3 regions of the Thermanaeromonas toyohensis ToBE genome follow, and region 2 is predicted to be linked to each of the others. Evidence: riboswitches for the same ligand, from Rfam matches in the RefSeq annotation. Region 2 holds a riboswitch; each other region holds the start of a gene.
What was found. Region 2 has a riboswitch for cyclic di-GMP ahead of B9A14_RS17745 (HD domain-containing protein). Riboswitches for the same ligand answer to the same signal wherever they lie in the genome.
Positions count from the first base shown of each region.

Region 1: linked by a shared signal. The riboswitch ahead of B9A14_RS12365 (type II secretion system F family protein) and the one ahead of B9A14_RS17745 (HD domain-containing protein) in region 2 are both predicted to bind cyclic di-GMP.
Region 3: linked by a shared signal. The riboswitch ahead of B9A14_RS04680 (methyl-accepting chemotaxis protein) and the one ahead of B9A14_RS17745 (HD domain-containing protein) in region 2 are both predicted to bind cyclic di-GMP.

Region 1 is NZ_LT838272.1:2,386,341-2,392,686, reverse strand. Features, by position in the region: gene aroC (chorismate synthase) at 1-158, shown strand, start outside; gene B9A14_RS12385 (shikimate kinase) at 210-731, shown strand; gene aroB (3-dehydroquinate synthase) at 710-1,786, shown strand; gene B9A14_RS12375 (GspE/PulE family protein) at 1,834-3,534, shown strand; gene B9A14_RS12370 (type IV pilus twitching motility protein PilT) at 3,536-4,579, shown strand; cyclic di-GMP riboswitch class I at 4,603-4,691, shown strand; gene B9A14_RS12365 (type II secretion system F family protein) at 4,730-5,953, shown strand; gene B9A14_RS12360 (type II secretion system protein GspG) at 6,037-6,346, shown strand, end outside.
Region 2 is NZ_LT838272.1:1,949,317-1,955,662, forward strand. Features, by position in the region: gene B9A14_RS10080 (STAS domain-containing protein) at 6-359, opposite strand; gene B9A14_RS10085 (STAS domain-containing protein) at 361-1,113, opposite strand; cyclic di-GMP riboswitch class I at 1,356-1,442, shown strand; gene B9A14_RS17745 (HD domain-containing protein) at 1,609-2,961, shown strand; gene B9A14_RS10095 (helix-turn-helix domain-containing protein) at 3,445-3,807, shown strand; gene B9A14_RS10100 (flagellar motor protein) at 3,956-4,756, shown strand; gene B9A14_RS10105 (flagellar motor protein MotB) at 4,746-5,534, shown strand; gene B9A14_RS10110 (DNA-3-methyladenine glycosylase) at 5,577-6,206, shown strand; gene B9A14_RS10115 (hypothetical protein) at 6,241-6,346, shown strand, end outside.
Region 3 is NZ_LT838272.1:960,015-966,360, forward strand. Features, by position in the region: gene B9A14_RS04665 (S1C family serine protease) at 1-75, shown strand, start outside; gene B9A14_RS04670 (amino acid permease) at 72-1,604, opposite strand; gene B9A14_RS04675 (M1 family aminopeptidase) at 1,884-3,296, shown strand; cyclic di-GMP riboswitch class I at 3,376-3,466, shown strand; gene B9A14_RS04680 (methyl-accepting chemotaxis protein) at 3,543-5,306, shown strand; gene B9A14_RS04685 (DUF1540 domain-containing protein) at 5,326-5,487, opposite strand; gene B9A14_RS04690 (chemotaxis protein CheW) at 5,640-6,107, shown strand; gene B9A14_RS04695 (chemotaxis protein CheA) at 6,104-6,346, shown strand, end outside.

The DNA.
Region 1 (6,346 bases), 440 kb from region 2:
GTTCAGATGTCTGCGCGGTCCCGGCAGCAGCGGTTGTAGGTGAGGCTATGGTAGCCTGGGTCCTGGCTTGTGCTTATCTTGAGAAATTTGGCGGGGATCACCTAGAAGAGATAAAGAAACGAGTAAAAGAGTATTGGGATTATGTACGTAATTTATAGCACACTTTTTAAGAGGCTCGTTGGTGATGCTGGCCAGGGAGGAGGGCTGCTTTGCCCTGTAATATCGTTTTAATCGGTTTTATGGCGAGCGGTAAAACTACTGTAGGCCGCCTTTTAGCTACATATCTGACTTGGGAATTTGTGGACACTGATGGTGAAATAGAAAAGCTTGTAAGCTCTCCTATACCAGCTATTTTCGCCCAAAAGGGAGAAGCTTATTTTCGCCAGGTGGAGAAAGAGATTATTGCCCGGGTGGCCATGGCTAGCAGAAAGGTAATAGCTACCGGTGGTGGAGCTATATTAGATCCGGAAAACAGAGCGCGGCTTTGGGCGGATAACAAGGTAGTTTGGCTTAAAATACCTTTAGATACTGTATGGCAACGGACGGCAGGAGATGACAGCCGGCCCTTATTAAAGGGAAGCACCAGGGAACAAGTAGAGGCCCTGTTTAAGCAGCGGGAACCCTACTACGCCTTAGCCCATCTACATGTGGAGGTAGAGGGAAAAAGCCCGGGACAAATAGCTCAGGAGATATTGGAGGGACTAAAGGTATGGTTGGAAAGTTGCAGGTAGACCTGGGGGACCGCAGTTATAATATTTATTGCGGGCAGGGTTTGCTGAAAAAATTAGGTGTACTTTTGCAGCCCCTGGACCTGGCTAAACGGTGCTTAATAGTTACTGATGAGATAATAGCCCCTTTATATCTTTCTCAAGTTATCCAAAGCCTTGAAGCTGCAGGCTTCCTTCCCCTTGTTAAGCAAGTGCCTCCGGGCGAGGAAGCCAAATCCTTAAGTGTAGCTGCCGAGCTTTATGATATGGCTCTGGAGGCTGGTTGGGAGCGACGCTGTCCAGTACTAGCCTTGGGTGGGGGAACTATAGGGGACCTAGCCGGCTTTGTGGCAGCTACCCTTTTACGGGGGGTACCTTTAATACAGCTTCCGACCACTCTGCTGGCCCAGGTAGATTCTAGTGTGGGTGGTAAAGTAGCCGTTAATCACCCGCGGGGCAAAAACTTAATTGGCGCCTTTTACCAACCCTGCCTTGTAGTAGCAGATCTTTCTACCCTTAAAAGCCTCCCTAAAAGGGAATTATGTTCGGGCCTGGCCGAAGTTATCAAGTATGGGATGATCTATGATGCTCTCTTTTTTACGTACCTCGAGCAACACTTGGAAGAGGCTTTGGCTGGGGAAGAGGAGATTTTAGAAAGAATAGTCCTTCGCTCATGCGAAATCAAAGCCCAGATAGTGGCCCAGGATGAGCGAGAGAGGGATTTAAGGGCTATCCTCAATTTTGGCCACACAGTGGGCCATGCCCTAGAGGCGGTGACTAAATTCCATGTTTACCGCCATGGCGAAGCGGTGGCCATAGGGATGATGGTAGCTACCAGGATCGCTTTGAGCCGCGGCCTTATCAGCCCTGAAATCATAGAAAGGCTAGAAAAGTTACTTCGGCGAGCTTCCCTTCCTGTAGAAATGCCTAATGTGGAACGCTATACTTTCTTGGAGGCCTTGATAAGGGATAAGAAGGTGCGGGAGGGCAGGGTAAGGATGGTACTACCAGTAAGCTTAGGGCAGGTAGAGATAATGGAAGTAGATACCCAGGAAATAATGGAGGCAGCAGGTCTGTGAAGTAGGCAGAGATGGAGTACCTAGGGGTAAGGAAGGCGGTTAACCAAATGGATGGCAGAAGGCGCCTGGGAGACTTGTTGGTAGAAGCAGGTTTGCTCACCCCAGAACAATTGGAGCAAGCTTTAAAAGAGCAGAAACGCACAGGAGAGCGGCTAGGTAAGGTACTGGCGCGCCTCGGTTTGGTTAGCGAAAAGGATATTCTAGAGGTGCTAGAATTCCAGCTGGGGATACCCAAAGTGGTCCTGGCCGATTATCGGTTGGATCCTGAGGTGGTGAAGCTTATACCTGAAGGCCTGGCCCGCCGCCATCTAGCTGTACCAGTACGTAAGGATGGCAAAAGATTATTAGTAGCCATGGCCGATCCCTTGAATCTCACTGCCCTGGATGACCTCCGTCTGGCCACGGGGTTAGAAATTATGCCTGCTATAGCTTCCGAGGCAGAGATAGAGGCCACCTTATCCCGTTTCTGGCAGCCATCCCTGGAACCCCCTAACATTGCAGGGTTAGAAGAGGTGGCAGCGGCAGGAGCGGTAAGGACTAGGGAATCCTTTGACCTGGATGAGATGGCCCGGGCGGGTATGGAAGGCGCTCCTGCTGTCCAGTTGGTCAATAAACTTATAGCCCAAGCTGTACGCTCCCGGGCGAGCGACATCCATATCGAACCCCAGGAAGGATATGTGCGGGTACGTTTCCGGATCGATGGCCTTCTGCGGGAGGTGCTACGCTTGCCTTTGGGAGTCTTAAGCAGCTTGATCTCCCGCATCAAAATCATGGGGGGTATGGATATAGCTGAAAAACGCCTCCCCCAAGATGGCCGCTTCCAGGTAACCTTAGAAAAGCGTAGCATAGACCTGCGGGTTTCTAGTATGCCTACTGTTTATGGAGAAAAGGTGGTCCTTCGGATCCTGGATAAGGCTACTATGCTCCTTCCCCTGGATGCCCTCGGATTCCTTCCCAGCACTAGAGAACGCTACGAAAGCCTAATACGTAGCGCTTACGGCATGATCCTTATTACTGGCCCTACGGGAAGCGGCAAGACCACCACCCTATATGCCACCCTTAACGCTTTAAGCTCCCCCGAGAAAAATATCGTTACTATTGAAGATCCAGTGGAATATCTTCTTCCGGGTATCAACCAGGTGGGGGTCAATCCCAAAGCCGGTCTCGATTTTGCTTCCGGTTTAAGGGCTATCCTCAGGCAGGATCCCGATGTGATTATGGTGGGGGAAATTCGGGATCAGGAGACAGCTGATATAGCTGTACGGGCAGCCACCACCGGTCACTTAGTCTTAAGTACTTTACATACTAATGATGCTGCTGGTGCGGTCACACGGCTATTAGATATGGGTATTGAACCCTTCCTTGTGAATTCTTCCTTGATAGGGGTGGTGGCCCAGCGGTTAGTACGCCTCATTTGCCCACGGTGCAAGGAACCTTACGCGCCGGAACAGAGCACAAGTCTTTATGCTTTTCTGGGAGAGGAAGGGGAGGGCCGCATTTTTTACCGCGGGCGTGGGTGCCAGGATTGCAACTATACAGGTTACCAGGGACGGACCGCCATCCAGGAGGTCCTGGTGATGAACGAGGAGATACGCACCCTTGTGGCCGCCAAGGCGCCAGCTACAGAGATTAAGAAAGCGGCCGTTGCTGGAGGCATGGTCACCTTACGCGAAGACGGTCTCCTTAAAGCCAGCCAGGGTTTGACCACGGTAGAGGAAGTTATCCGCGTTTCCCTAGGTGGATTTTAAGATGAGCCAGGTGATTCTGGTGAAGCTAGAAGAAATTTTAAAAGAGGCAGTCCAAAGGGGCGCCTCAGACGTACATCTTACAGTGGGGCTACCTCCTGTGTTCCGGCGGATAGGGAGGCTGGAACCCCAGAAACAATGGCCCATACTTACGGCTTCTGTTTTAGAGGCGCTGGCTAAACAAATTTTGGGGCCCAGGTGGGAGGAATTCCAGAATCGTAAGGAGTTGGATTTGGCTTATTCGCTCCCTGGCCTGGGCCGCTTTCGAGTCAACGTATTCTACCAGCGGGGAAGTGTAGGGGCCGCTATCCGGTTGGTGAATACTATTATTCCCACTTTAGAAGAGCTAGGCTTGCCTCCAGTGGTAGGGGAGCTAGCTGACCAACTCCACGGATTAGTCCTAGTTACCGGGCCTACCGGGAGCGGTAAGAGCACTACCCTGGCGGCCATGATCGATCGTATAAACCAGCGCCGGAGTTGTCATATCATTACTTTAGAAGATCCTATAGAATATTTGCATCAGCACAAGAAAAGCATAGTGAACCAGCGCGAGATAGGGAGCGATTCCCCTTCCTTTGCCAGCGCCTTAAGGGCTGCCCTGCGCCAGGACCCGGATGTTATTTTGGTAGGTGAGATGCGGGATTTGGAGACAGTGGCTACGGCTATTACAGCCGCAGAGACAGGGCACTTGGTTCTGGCTACCCTACATACCAGTAGCGCGGTCCAGAGTATCGACCGCATTATAGATGTCTTCCCGCCCCATCAGCAGGGTCAGATCAGGATCCAGCTAGCCGATACCTTAGTAGGTGTTATTACCCAACAACTTTTGCCCCGGGCTGATGGCCAGGGACGGGTAGTAGCAGTAGAAATACTTATAGCTACTCCTGCAGTGCGCAATCTCATCCGCGAAGGTAAGACCCACCAGATTATTTCCGTGATGCAAACAGGCGGTCGTTTCGGTATGCAGACCATGGAAATGGCTTTAAGGAACCTGGCCGCCAGAGGAATAATTAGCCCTGATTATATAAATCAGCAGGATTTTGGGTGATTTTGGCGAATTAGAAGAATATCCCTGTTTAAGGGCAAACCCGGCGAAAGCCGGGGGCGCAAAGCTACGGGCCTAAGGGTGGTAAGAAGCCTATGGTCGCCGGGCTGCCGGGAGAGTTAAGCTTTTCCTGGAGTGCCGGCACTTTTTATTATGAGGTTCAGGTACAAAGCCAGGGATACTAGCGGAAACCTTATCAAAGGCATCATTGAAGCGGAGAGCGAGCAGCTGGCCGGCCGCCAGTTAAGGAATCAGGGTCTTTTTATAACCGAACTACGGCCTGTAAGAAGCGAGCTGGAGATCAACTTAGGGTTAGATTATTTGAGATTTTTCCTTCTAAAACGAGTTAGCCGTAGGGATTTGGCCCTGTTTTGCCGCCAGCTGGGCACTATGCTGTCGGCGGGTATCCCCATTATCAATGCTTTAAGAACCTTAAGCAGGCAGGCGGATAACCGCTTTTTAAAAGAAAGTATAGATAAGGTACTGGAAGATTTACAGCAAGGGGAGATGTTGCACCAGGCTTTAAGCAAGTCACCCAAGGTATTTCCAGCTATAATGGTCTACTCCGTAGAGGCAGGAGAGATCAGCGGCGCCCTCGATGAAACACTAATACGATTAGCCGAGCATTTTGAGCGGGAACACGAAATAGCAGAAAAGATTAAATCAGCTATGACCTATCCCTTTATTGTCTTTATGGTTTCTTTAGCTTCCATAGCTTTTATGCTCACTTTTGTCTTGCCTATGTTTAGCAATATAATCGGTAACCTGGGCGTACCCCTACCCTGGCCCACCAGAATGGTATTAGGATTAAGCCAATTTTTAAGACGTTGGTGGTTTATGTTTGTGGTAGTAGGAATAGCTTTAGGCTATCTAATCTGGTGGTGGGCTAAAAGGGAGAAAGTGCGCTACGCCCTGGATAAAGTTATATTGCGCCTTCCAGTATTCGGACGCTTAAAACACCAAGCTTTACTTTCCCAGTTTAGCCGTACCCTGGGAACCCTGCTGTACAGCGGAGTACCTATCTTAGAGGCTTTGGAGGTGGTAGAGCGGACAGTAGGGAATCGCATAGTAGCTGAGGCTTTAGCCCTGGCCCAGGAGCAGGTAAGGGATGGGAAGAGTATAGCCTCGCCCCTGGCGGAAAGCGGTGTTTTCCCGCCTATGGTAGTAGAGATGGTTACCGTAGGCGAAGAAACAGGTACTCTAGACGCCCTGCTGGCAAGGCTTGCCGCTTTCTACGACCGCGAAGTAGGCGAGATGGCCAGCCGTCTTTCTTCCCTTATCGAGCCCTTCTTAATTATTGGCCTGGGCGCTGTGGTGGGGTTGATTGTAATATCCGTCCTACTGCCGGTATTCCAGGTGGTAGGAAGCGTGAGGTGATGGGGGAAAACAAAATAATTAGGGTTTATAGACCCCCGCTAAATGGATTAGCTTAAAAAAGAAGGGGAGGAGGATACGATCGTATGCTAAGTAGGTTGAGAAAGTCTTTAAAGAGTGAAAAAGGTTTCACCTTAGTTGAGTTAATGGTCGTTGTAGTGATAATCGGTATTTTAGTGGCTATTGTTTTGCCCCAGTTTATGAAACAAACTGATAGAGCAAGGACAAGTAGAGCGCAAGCTGAACTACAGGCAATGAAGACTCTAATTGAAACATGGGCTATGGATGATAAGAATGGCAAGGCTAAATATCCGTACACTCAAGCTCAGCTGCAGGCTGCTCTTAACGCCGGCGGAATTCAGTGGACTAACCTGAGCGATCCGTGGGGTAACGCTT
Region 2 (6,346 bases):
CACTCCTATAGGGAACTAGCCAACACTAAAGCATGTTCCAGATCTCGAGCTACTGTGAGCTCCTCCAATACTATACCCATTTGGGCTAGGGTTAGGGCTACTGGAGGCTGGATGCCGCACAAGATGGTGCGGCATCCCATAAGTCTAGCCATGGCAGCGGTCTCAGAGAGGGTATAGGAAATATAACTATCTATCACTTCAACCATACGGACATCAAGAATTATAGCTTTGGCCCTGGTGCGCTCAATTTCATCCATGAGCTGCTGCTGTAGTTTCCCTACTGTCCGGTCATCTAGATCTATCTGGATAGGCACTAATAAGAAATCAGCTATTCTAAGGACGGGTACTACTTTTTCCAAGCTAGGAGACCTCCTCCTCGCTATTCTCATAGACCTTACTTCCAGCCAAGGTTAAAGCGAGGTGGCGTCGTTTTCTAGCTTCTTCCATGGTAATGGCAATACCACGCCGTAGGGCATCCTCTAGGTCACGAGCGATAGAGACCATCCGGAAATCGACGCCTAGCTTGACCAGGGTATGAGCAACCTCCGGCTTAATACCGGTAAGTATCACTTCTGCCCCCAGTAGTCTTATGGCATTAAACATTTCTATTAAGAATCCACCTACTACTGTATCGATCATGGGTACACCAGTAACATCTACTATAACAACTTTAGCACGAGCCGAGCTTACTCGATTTAACAATTTTTCCGCTATATCTTGGGCCCTCTGGCTATCGATGTTCCCAATCATGGCTACCAGCAGCATATCTGTCCATATCCGGATTATGGGGGTGGCGAGTTCAGAAAGCATCTGTCTTAACTGGGAGAGTGTTTCTCTTTGTTCCTGGCGTAAGCTTGCTGAAACTTTGATAGCCTGCTGCATTACCTCAAGCACAGGATATTCTGGTATCTCTTGGGTTATATGTATAAGCTTTTCGGTTACCTGCTCTTCGCCTAATTCCTCTATCAACTCCCGGAGTGCTCGCGAGAGACTAGTTTCCTTTTCTTTTTCCTTTAAATTAGAAAGGGGTATCTCTACTAATTGTCTCCATAGTGCCACGTCACCTGTATTGGCGAGTTTCTTAATTAGTTCTTCGGCCTTATTCATACCCATTTTTTTCTTCCCTCCATATTAAGCAAGGTCATCATAAAAAATTAAAAAAATGTTTGGAGACCAATTTTAGACTTAATTCTACACCAAACTCTTTATTCCTCCTCAAGTTATTGCCTTGAAACCCGTTTGCTTTTAGGCCCGACTAGGCTTTCGCTAGGAAAAACTAGGGATTTGTTAGGAGGAAAGGTTATTGCTATACAGTGGATTGTATGATATGTTAAAGATGAACCTAAATACCGCCCCTCTGTTAAGGGCAAACCCGCCGAAAGGCGGGGGCGCAAAGCCACGGGCCTAAGGCTTTTAAGGGCTATGGCAGCCGGGTTGCCGGTGGGGAGGAGTTTATACTTTTACTAAAGCTTCTAGTAAGTTAGGCTGTTAAGTTAAATATATTAAATATATTCGTTCTGGCTCCCCACCAGGGTTGGTATTTATGCCTGGTGTATTTTTTTCATTAACCTAAACTATTTTAGGGTTTGGGGTGATAGGAGTAAATTTATGGAAAGAAGGAAATATGTGCCCATGCCTAAAGTTAAAGAGGAGAGCCTCCTATCCGAAATAGCGAACATAATGATCAGCACAGGAAGCTATATAGTTCAAGTAGAAACCCAAACGGGGGAGCCGATAGGATGGATCGACGTCTTAGATCTGCTTAGAAGTTATGTTGATATTCCTCAACGTGAGGGTCTGAAAGCCAGGGACATCTGTAGACCCATAGAGGCCTCCGACCATTTAGATGTAGAAACTGCTGGTGAAGAATTGAGCCAATGGCTTATACGAGATGGCCGTGTTCTCCCTTACTTTATCTCTCCAGATAAAAGTACAAGCGGCCTGCTTCTTGCCAGTGAAATTATGGCTGAGTTATTGGGCTTAAAGGAGCAAGAAACCCAAAAACGCCAAGCAGCAGAAAGGGCGTATCAAGAACTGGGTGAGCAAGTACCTCTAGGGATAGCCTTAGTAGATAGCGAAGGACATCTTTTCTATGCTAATGCTTTAGCCCAAAGGGTTATAAATGGTGCAGGAATGGTACCCCAGGATCTGCGCGAGTTAGCCTCTTCAGGTAGATCCAAGATAGTTAAATTAGATAATCGCCATTACCGCATAGGTACCCGTAAAATGAAAATGGAACCCACCAGGGCTCCAGAAGATTACTCTTTCTTGGTCATTTTTACAGACGTTACCACAGAATATAATCTGGTAGAACAGTTAAGGAGTGCCAGAGAGGAAGCGGAACTAGCCCTAGCTGTGATGTTACCAGACCAGCGCATCACCTTAAGACTCCAGTCTATTGTGGAATATACAGATACATATGATCCTCAGACGGGTAAAATCAAAATCACAGGTGTAATTTCTCAAGGGGTATACCGGCACGTCATAAACATATTGAGACTCATTGCTGATACCTTTCGGCAAGGGTTAATGGAGTTACCTGGGATGGAAAAGAATACCCTGGTCACCGCAGCTATATTCCATGATCTCGCCAAGGTGCAGCCAGAGCTTAAAATAGGAGATTTGGTTGTCCCTCAGGAAACCTTTGAACAAGGATATCTCCATGCTTTTAGGGGGGCAGCTTTAGCAGAAGGAATCTATCGCTTGAGCCCAGAAATAGTGGAGATAATAAAATATCACCATCATAATGAAGAAGATTTGCCTTCAACTTTTCCAAATCATCTTCTGCCTATGTACCGCTTTTTTAGGCTTATCGATGGACTCTCTGCCGCCATAACCCGGCGAAACGCTACAGTAAAGATAACTGTAAACGGGAGCAGGCTTTCAGTGATTGAGAATAATCCTGTGCCTTGTTACAATCGCTCTTTTGTTTTTGACCTTTATAGTGGAAAGACATACTAGAAAAACCGCTAAGGTAAGGCTAGAAGCTTAAGCCCAAGGACCAGTTACCAGTGGTATATGCTCCCTTCAGCTACTCCTCCACGTTCGCCTCCTACCTAGTTACCTGCCTTTCCTTTCTCCTTCTCTTATCCCTAACACCATCCCTAACCATCGAAGAGGAGAAGCAGAAAAGTTACTGCCTTTGAAACTCGAGCTAGGCCATAAAAATGATTGCCCAAGGAGGAAAAGACTGTTATTTCAGGTAATGTTCTAAAAGGGGAGGCATCGAATTTAAGGTTCCTAGGTGCCCTGCTCGTTTTTTTATAATGTGAGGTACATAAGCCATTTCCCCTTATCGATAGTAACTACTTCCGCTAATCCCTGTCAAGGGCAGAAAAAGGGGGATTAAGGGAAGTTTAAGTGTTTATTTTGGCATTTTAGACATAATTTCTATTTATTACAAACTAAAACGACAAAAAATATAACAGGAGGTTTATAATCATTATGATAGGTAAGCGTTTGCGGTTTTATCGACAAAAAAAGCGATTAACTTTGAAGGATGTAGAAGAGATAACTGGATTGCATGCCACTACCATCTCTGGATACGAACGTGGGATACGTGAACCCTCGTATAAAGTTTTGCGCACTTTGGCTAAGGTCTATGACATCCCGGTAGCTTATTTGCTTTTAGAGGAAGAAGAAATAATGGAAGTAATACCTTCGGAGATAAAAGAGCTTGTAGCTCTTATAGAGAAGCGGCCCGAGATTGGAGAGTTTATAGAGGAAATAAAAAATTACCCCCAGTCTCTGGTCAGGGAGCTGCGGCATGTTCTCCAGAGGATAAGGCGCCTTTCCTTACCTAAATAAAAATTGCTTCGTTAATGCCTGGTTTTTTTGGTTATTGAGTTTCCGATAAAGTTCCTTCCTTTTGTGCAGGAAGTGTGAGGCAAAATGTCGAAAAAGATGGCCTAAAACATTTAATTAAAGGATTTTAAGTAAGGGGGTAGGTTTTGCCTTGGACATTCTGGTTCCAGTCGGTATGCTCATAGGCTTTGGTTCGTTGCTTATGGCTTTCCTCCTGGAGGGAGGGCACTTAACTTCCCTAGTGGGTGTCTCCCCTTTTCTTATTGTGTTTGGAGGGACCATCGGGGCCACCCTTATAGGTTTGGGGTTAGAGGAAGTACGTTCTCTTCCTGGGCTCCTCAAGGCCGTCCTAGCCAATAAAAAATATGATCTCATGGAGACCATTGAACGCTTAGCAGAGTATGCAGTTATAGCCCGTAGGGAAGGATTCCCAGGGTTAGAGAAGCAACTGGAGGACACAACCGAGCCTTTTTTGCGCACGGCTTTACAGCTTGTGGTGGACGGCACGGATCCCGAATATACTAGAGCCATATTAGAGCAGTACATATACACTACCTCGGAACGCCACGCTAAAGGGGTAAAAATATTTGAAGCCGCTGGCGGATATGCCCCTACTATGGGGATCATAGGTACGGTGATGGGGCTGATACACGTGCTTAGCAATATCAGCACTCCTGACAAACTCGGGCCTTCGATAGCTTTAGCTTTTGTGGCCACCCTTTACGGTGTTTCTACTGCCAACCTTATATGGTTGCCTATAGCAGCTAAGCTTAAGGCCAAGTCTGACAAAGAAAGGATTTACCAAGAGTTGGTAGTTGAGGGTGTACTGGCCATCCAGGCCGGGAAGAGCCCCACTGCTCTGCGAACTGCATTGTTAGCCTTCCTGTCTCCTGGCAAGCAGCAACAGATGCAAAGGCAGCCTGTAAAGGAGGCTCAGATGGGTGAGGTATAAGAGGGCAACAGAAGAAGGCCACGACAATAAAGAGAGATGGCTTCTGACCTATTCAGATCTTATAACCTTGCTTATGATCTTCTTTGTGGTGATGTACGCCATAAGCGACACTAATACCAAGAAACTTGCTGCCCTCGCCCATTCTTTAACCCGAGCTTTGATAGGAACACAGGCTTCAGGGATCTTCCAGGGAGAAGGTGCCAGTGTGGTCCCTGGGATCCCGGAGATCGGCCCAGCCCAGGGTTCTACAGAGGCAGCTCCAAATGAAGGAGAGAAGGGGGCTGCTTCCCCCAGTTTGGACCAAGTAGCCCAAGATTTGGGGAAATTGGTGAGCGCTTCTGGACTGGGCCAGCAGATCACCATCACTCAGGAGGAGCGGGGCGTAATTGTGAGGATGGCCGAGACTGTACTGTTTCCTAAAGGTTCTGCCGAGCTTACTCCCCAAGCGCGGGAACTTATAAGTAAGGTAGGGAAAATGCTCGCACCGTTACCTAATTACTTGCGTATAGAGGGTCACACAGATAATCTCCCCATTTATAACGTTAATTTTAGAACCAATTGGGAGCTGGCTGCTGCCCGAGCCCTGACTGTGTTGCATGTGCTAGTCAACGAGAGTGGTATCAGTCCTGAGCGGCTTTCTGCTACAAGCTATGGTGAGTTCCGCCCTTTGGTACCTAACGATAGCGAAGAGAATATGGCCAGGAATCGGCGGGTGGATATAGTAATACTTAAAGAGAACTTCAACGCTGTAGAACCTCACCAAGAGGCTAAACAGTGAGTATAACTCAGGAAAGGCCTTCTAGGGAGGGAAAATCCCTAAATGCCGCTTAAGAAGGATGAAGTCAATGTGGGGCTAAAGCCTTGGGAGCAAGCTCCCTTAGGCTATGATTTCTTCGCCCGCGACACCCGAAAGGTAGCCCTTGAGCTTTTGGGTACCTATATGGTCCATTTTTCTCCGGAAGGGGTTACTGCCGGCAGGGTTGTGGAGACGGAAGCTTATCTTGGACCCTCTGATCCGGCCTGCCATTCGGCCCGCGGGCGGACGGAACGGAATGCTGTTATGTTCGGTCCAGCAGGTTTCGTCTATGTATACTTGATTTACGGTGTCCATTACTGTATTAATATAACTACAGATAAGCCAGAAATCCCTGCCGCGGTACTTATAAGGGCCCTTGAGCCTGTGGCTGGTCTTGAGCTTATGCAGCGCCGGCGGGGAACCCATAAACTTAAAGAGCTGTGCCGGGGGCCGGGGAGGTTGGCTCAAGCCATGGGGATTACCCGCGACCTTAACGGGACCAGCGCCATAGAAGGTCCTATACGTTTTTACCCTCCCCTACCAGGGGACCCCCGAGCTGATATAGTTGTAGCTCCCAGGATAGGTATCCGTGAAGCTACAGATTGGCTCTTAAGGTATTACGTCCGTGGGAGTCCTTTCGTATCTTATAAGTAAAAAACCCTTCTTTTCTTTAAGGGGGAAGGCCTTAATGGAGCCGCAAGACCTTGATTTTTTGGTACGCGCGGTGGTTGATAAAAGGAACGACCATGAAAAAGTTAAAGAAATAATCCGGGATAAAGAAGACTTTATTGAAA
Region 3 (6,346 bases), 990 kb from region 2:
CAGCTTTTAGTCTTCCGCCGAGGAAGCCGCTTGTCTTTAACGGTAACCCTGGCTGAAAAACCTAGCCAATTTTAAGGCCCGGGTCGTCGTCGGGGGAGGCGAAGCTTTAGGCTTAAGCGGGCGGGAGAAAAAAGGCGGGAAAACAGTTGAGAGAAGGCAAAGACAGGTTCTTTAAGGGGTACCACGGGTATTCCCGTGGGCCTTTTTATTTTTGGTTCCTGTTTAGCTAAGATGCTATACCGGTAGCCATAGAGAAAATAAACTAAAATTCCGAGGATGAGCCAGGCTCCGAAACGTATCCAGGTTAACCTAGGAAGATTGATGAATAAGTACCCGGCAAAGGCTATGGTGAGGAGGGGTAGCCAGGGAGCTAGAGGAACTTGGAAGGGACGGGGGAGATCGGGGCGCGTATACCGCAATATTATAACTCCTATAGATACTATTATAAAAGCCGATAGTGTCCCTACATTGGCCAGCTGGGCGATTATTTCTATAGGTAGAAGGGAAGAAATTGAAGCGATAGCTGCCCCTACTAGCAGGGTGGCTACCCAGGGTGTCCGGAACTTAGGGTGTACAGAGGCGAAGGCCCGGGGGAGTAACCCGTCGCGTCCCATAGCCAGGAATATGCGGCTCTGGGCATAAATGCCCACCAGCAATACGCTGGTTAAACCCGCCAGGGCACCTACCCCGATGAGAAGGGAGGCTCCCCGGATACCGGCATCCAGAAGGGCCGTAGTCACAGGCGAGGCTGTGTTGAGCCGGGGGTAGCTAGTGAGCCCAGTAAGGACAGCTGCTACCGCCATGTAAAGCAGGGTGGAAAGGGCCAGTGACCCTATTATACCCCGGGGTAGGTCCCGGGCCGGATCCCGTACTTCTTCGGCGGCTGTGGAAACAGCATCGAAGCCTATATAGGCAAAAAAGATGATAGACGCTCCTTGTACTACACCGGGGAGACCAAAGGGGAGAAAGGGCCGCCAGTGGGCAGGGTTAACCCGGGGGAAGCCTAGAACAAGGAAGGCTAAAATAACCAGGACTTTTACAGCTACTACTACCTTATTGGTGGTAGCGCTGGTCCGGGTACCGGTGAGGGCTACTATGGTAGCAAAGGCAGTGATGAAGATGGCAGGCAGATCTATAATACCACCCCGTAAGGGTGAACTTATTAGGGAGGCCGGTAAATTGATGCCGACTGAACGCAGGATATCGGTAAAATAAGAACTCCAACCCAGAGCTACGGCTCCAGCTGCCACCATATATTCTAAAATAAGGTTCCACCCGATGATCCAGGCCACGATTTCTCCCAAGGCAGCATAAGCATAGGTATAGGCACTCCCAGCTACAGGGATCATGGAAGCTAGCTCAGCATATACCAAAGCGGCTAATCCAGCAGCTGTACCAGAGATGAGAAACGATAAAATCACACCTGGCCCAGCATAATTGGCTGCTGCTACCCCGGTGAGGACGAAAATGCCCGTACCTATGATGGCCCCCACACCCAGGGCTACCAGGTCTGTTGCGCTCATCTCTCGTTTAAGTTTTTCCTGATCCCGCGCTTCATTTAAAAGATCCTTAATAGGTTTAGTACGCCAAAGGTTAAATTTCACCAGGCCTCGCCTTTCCCAAAATCTTTAGTTTTAGTATGCGCTTAAGGATAAAGCCTATACTTTGGGGCAGGAGAAGCTATTTTTTTGTCGAATTTTTCCTAGGGAAGCTCCATGAGACAAAAAAGATGGTTTTTTTTAGTTTTCTTAGTACCTGTTGTGTTTTCTTTTTATTGGTTGGTCTTCCGGCCTTGGTCCGTACCTATAGGCTCACCCCCGGAGGTTCTCTACGATCAGGTGGTCCTGGATCCTCCCCCTATAAAATGGGGAGGGAAGATATGGGTGCCAGTTAACGAGTTTGGTCTCGTGGCCCAAGGTCCTAGTGGTTATCTACCTTTATCGCAGGTTATGCCAGCTTTGGGCCGGTCTCCTTCTGGGGGGCACGGCGAAGGAATACGGCTTCCTCTATGGGGTAGCGGATCTAAAAAGGATTCCCATTACCGTTATTATCCAGTATATCAAATAAAAGCTAGGTTAGAGCCAGAAAAGCGGATTATAGTAGGGCACCTTGTCTTGGCCTACCAGAATCCTTACTTTTACCCCCTTTATGACCTCCTCTTTAACCTACCTTCCAATGGCTGGCCGGGGAGTGAAAATACCCTTACTATCCAGAGGATCGTCCTCAATAATAAACCTGCTTCTTTTATAGTGAAGAAAAGCAGGTTGGAAGTATTCCTTCACCGACCCTTGGCTTCTGGAGAGACTTTAAAAGTGGAAATATCTTTTACTACTTATTTACCCCAGCGTCCGGCTCGTTTAGGTGTGTGGGAGGATACTTTTATGGTTTCAGGATGGTATCCTATCTTAAGCCCCCGGGAAAAAGGAGCTTGGCGCGGTATGGCGGAGGGAATAGCTTGGGGTGATCCTTATTTTGCCGATTCCGCCTATTATAATGTAGAGCTGGAATTACCACCTTCCTTAATGGTTAGGGCCAGCGGGCGAACTACTGGAGGGGAGCAAAGAGGAGAGCGAGTCTTATGGACTTTTATGAGCGAAAAACCCATTCGCGAGTTTGCCTTTGTCCTTGCGCCAGGCTGGAAGCAAGCATACGCTCAAATAGACCAAACTTTAATAACCCTGGCCTTTCGCAATCAGCTCCCCACTTCTACCTTGGATATAGCGATGGGGGCCTTCGCTTTTTTTAAGGAGTACTGGGGCCCTTACCCCTACTCTTACTTAAACCTCGTTGAGGTACCCTTGGAGGGCCTTTCGGGGATGGAGTACCCAGGACTAGTTTTTTTAAGCACCCGTAAAGGTTATACTCCTCCGGTTATTGTACATGAGGTTGCTCACCAGTGGTGGTATAATTTGGTAGGCAATGATACTATTTCTTCATCGTGGATAGATGAAGGGCTGGCGGAATATAGTACTCTCCTTTACTATCGGGTACACGATCCCGTTTTATATAGGCAACTTAAGGAGGACATAATAGCTGAAGCAGGGGAAACCTTAAATTTAGAGGAACTTTCAGAGGCATTAAATCGAGAGCTTAAAAGTTTTACTTCCGAAAAGGATTATCGCCAGGTGACTTACCGTCAAGGGACGGTTTATTGGTTAAAGATGGAAGAGAAGATGGGGGTAAAAACTTTACAAGAAGCCTTACGCTATATTCAGGAATATTATCGCTTTGAACGTATAGAGGCCCCGTGGTTGGAAGGCATTCTGAATTTCTATATCCAGCATAAAGGGAAGTAAATTGGAAAAAATATCTTGTCGAGGTAAGGCCTGTAGAGTATAATTAAGGCGAATAATGGAAGATAAAGTGCATAAGATGCCCCGACAAGGGCAAACCCATCGAAAGGTGGGGGCGCAAAGCTATAGGGTCTAAGGCCAGATGTTTCTGGCTATGACAGCCAGCTGCCGTGGGTGGAACGGGGCTACCCATTAAAATAGGAGTAGCCCTTTAAATTTGCAGAACTTAAGGGGCAGGAGGTACGGGGTATGCGGTTTCCCAGATTTCGGAGGGGGGAGGGCAAAAAACGAGCCTTTTCCCTCCCGGTGGGTATTTTTAACTTTGGTGCCGTAAAGCTAGGTGCCAAAATCATGGGGGGTTTCCTTTTAGTTATAGCTGTTTTTGTGGCTGTGGTAGTGATTGTGGATATAAATCTTCAACGTATTGAACATGCTGCCCGGAAAGTTTTACTCCTCCAGAAGCAAGACCAGCTTTTTACTACCATGTCCTTATCTATCTGGGAAGGTTATAGGCGCGCAACCGATTACATAATTAATGGATCCCAGACCCATGCTTTAAGCTTTGAGGAAGCTCTCCAACGTTTCAATAAAGCTAAAGAAGAATTGGAAGGCCAACAGCTAGACAGCCAGACCCAGGGCTTTGTGTCCGCCATGGCCATGGCTGCTAAAAGCTTTACGGAGACCTTTAAAGGAAACATTTTAAAAGCTAGCCAGCAGGACCGGATGCTTGCTTTGCCCATCTTAAGCTTTCAGATGGGGGCAGCGGTGGATAATATTAACAATATCGGTAGCCATGTTCAAAAAGAGATGACGCTTCAGCGTGAAAACGCCAAGTCAGAGCTGGAATGGGCACTGACCTATGCTAAAAGCACTCTATATTCGGGCTTAAGTTTAGCCTTTATATTAGGAATGCTGGTGGCCTTGATATTTAGCCGTATGGTGGGACGTCCTATAGCTAATCTTGTAGCCTATGCTAAGCGAATTGCAGCGGGAGATTTAACGGCAGCCGAGATAAAAGTAAGATCCCGGGATGAGCTAGGACAGTTAAGCCAGGCCTTTAGTGTTATGGGACAGAGTTTGCGCCAACTTATTGGGCGGGTTAGGGAGATGGCAGGGGAAGTGGCAGGCTTAAGCCAGGATTTAGCCCAAATGTCTCAGGAATTAGGAGAATCCGCCCGGCAGGTAGCTTTAACGGCCCAGGAGATGGCCCGGGGTGCTGAACACCAAGCCCAGCAGGTCACCCAAACGGCCACAGCTATAGAAGCTCAAGCTGCGCGGGTAGAAAGGGTACATCAGCAAGCTGAAGATATGGCCCGGGCCTCCCAGTTGGTGGCGGAGAAGACATCTGAAGGTGCTCGTACGGTGGAAGAAGCTAACCAGCAGATGGAGGCCATTTCCCAGCGCATGGAGGCCCTGGCCCAGGTGGTGGAAACATTAGGAGAACGGTCCCAACAGATAGGTCAAATTGTAGGGGTCATCTCTGGCATCGCCGAACAGACCAATCTTTTAGCCCTGAATGCGGCTATTGAAGCGGCCAGGGCAGGGGAGCAGGGTCGCGGTTTCGCCGTGGTAGCTGATGAGGTAAGGAAGTTAGCCGAGCAGTCCGCCCAGGCTAGTGATCAGATAGTGGGCCTCATAAAGGAGATACAAAAGGAAACAGGTCGGGTAGTGGCCGGGATGAAAGAAGGAGTCCAGGATGTGGAAAAGGGGACCGAAGTTATGCAACGCTGCGGGGAGGCTTTCAGGGCTATCGATCAGGCTGTAGGAGACCTTTTAGCCCGTATCCGAGATGTGGCAGAAAAAGCTGAAGAGATGGCCCTAGGTGCGGGTCGCATCAAGGAAGCTGCCGAGAGCCTGGCTGCGGGTACAGAAGAGACAGCGGCCGGGACGGAAGAGGTTTCTGCGGCTGCGGAGGAGCAGACGGCTTCTGTAGAAAGGATAAGTGAGGCGGCTACCAAGTTGGCCCAAGCTGCCCGTGCCCTGGAGGAAGCTGTAGGCCAATTTAAGTTATAAATGTATTCTATAAGTAAGGTTAATCCCGTTTTTTAAAGGTTTCACATTCTGTCTCGCGGTCGCTAATGGCCGAGGCATTACTAGGCGTACCTTCTACAGCTATAGTGATCTCTTGGGCTGTGCACCTGTTGCTGTCCCAATGAACACAGTTAGCTACCCGGCAATATACCTTAGTAGCCATAGCTTCTTTTCACCCAAGTATAGTATGTTCATTAATAGGCGTTATTCTGCGTTACTTTTTCGATATTAGGGATGTCATTTAGCAGGGTTTTGGAGGGGATATGGAAAAATATTATTCTTTGAGGGAGAATTCACTTTAAGGAGCGTGTCGATATGGTCCAGCTAGTAGTATTTCAGTTAGCAGGAGAGACTTATGGGGTAGATATAAACCACGTCCACGAAATAATCCGCCTCCAGCCCATCACTGAAGTTCCCCGTACTCCTGATTTTATAGAGGGGGTTATAAATTTACGTGGCCGCATTATCCCAGTGATAGATTTACATAAACGTTTTGGTTTACCTTCGGTGGAAGCTACCAATAATACCCGCATTATGGTGGTGGAAGTAGGAGGCATGACGGTAGGGATGATTGTAGATGCCGTAAATGAAGTGTTGCGTCTGCCAGAGGAAAACATTGAACCTCCTCCTCCTATTATTAAAGGGGTAGATGTGGCTTACCTTAAAGGTGTGGGTAAGTGGGAAGATAAGCTTATCATCCTCCTCGACCTAGACCGCGTTTTGCAAGAGAAAGAGCAGGAAGAGCTCAAACAAGAGTTTGCCCCTGGGGTGGCTGAAGTATGAATGGATTCAATATGTCCCAGTATTTAAGCCTTTTCTTGGATGAGGCCGAGGAGCAGCTCCAACAGCTCGATGAAGCCATAGTCCTTTTGGAGCAGGAACCTAGCAACCGCGAGCTATTAAACAAGATCTTTCGTATAGCCCATACTTTAAAGGGTTCTTCTGCCTCCATGGGCTTTGAGAAAATGGCTACCTTAACCCACCGGATGGAAAGTGTTCTGGATGCTTTACGTCAAGGTAAA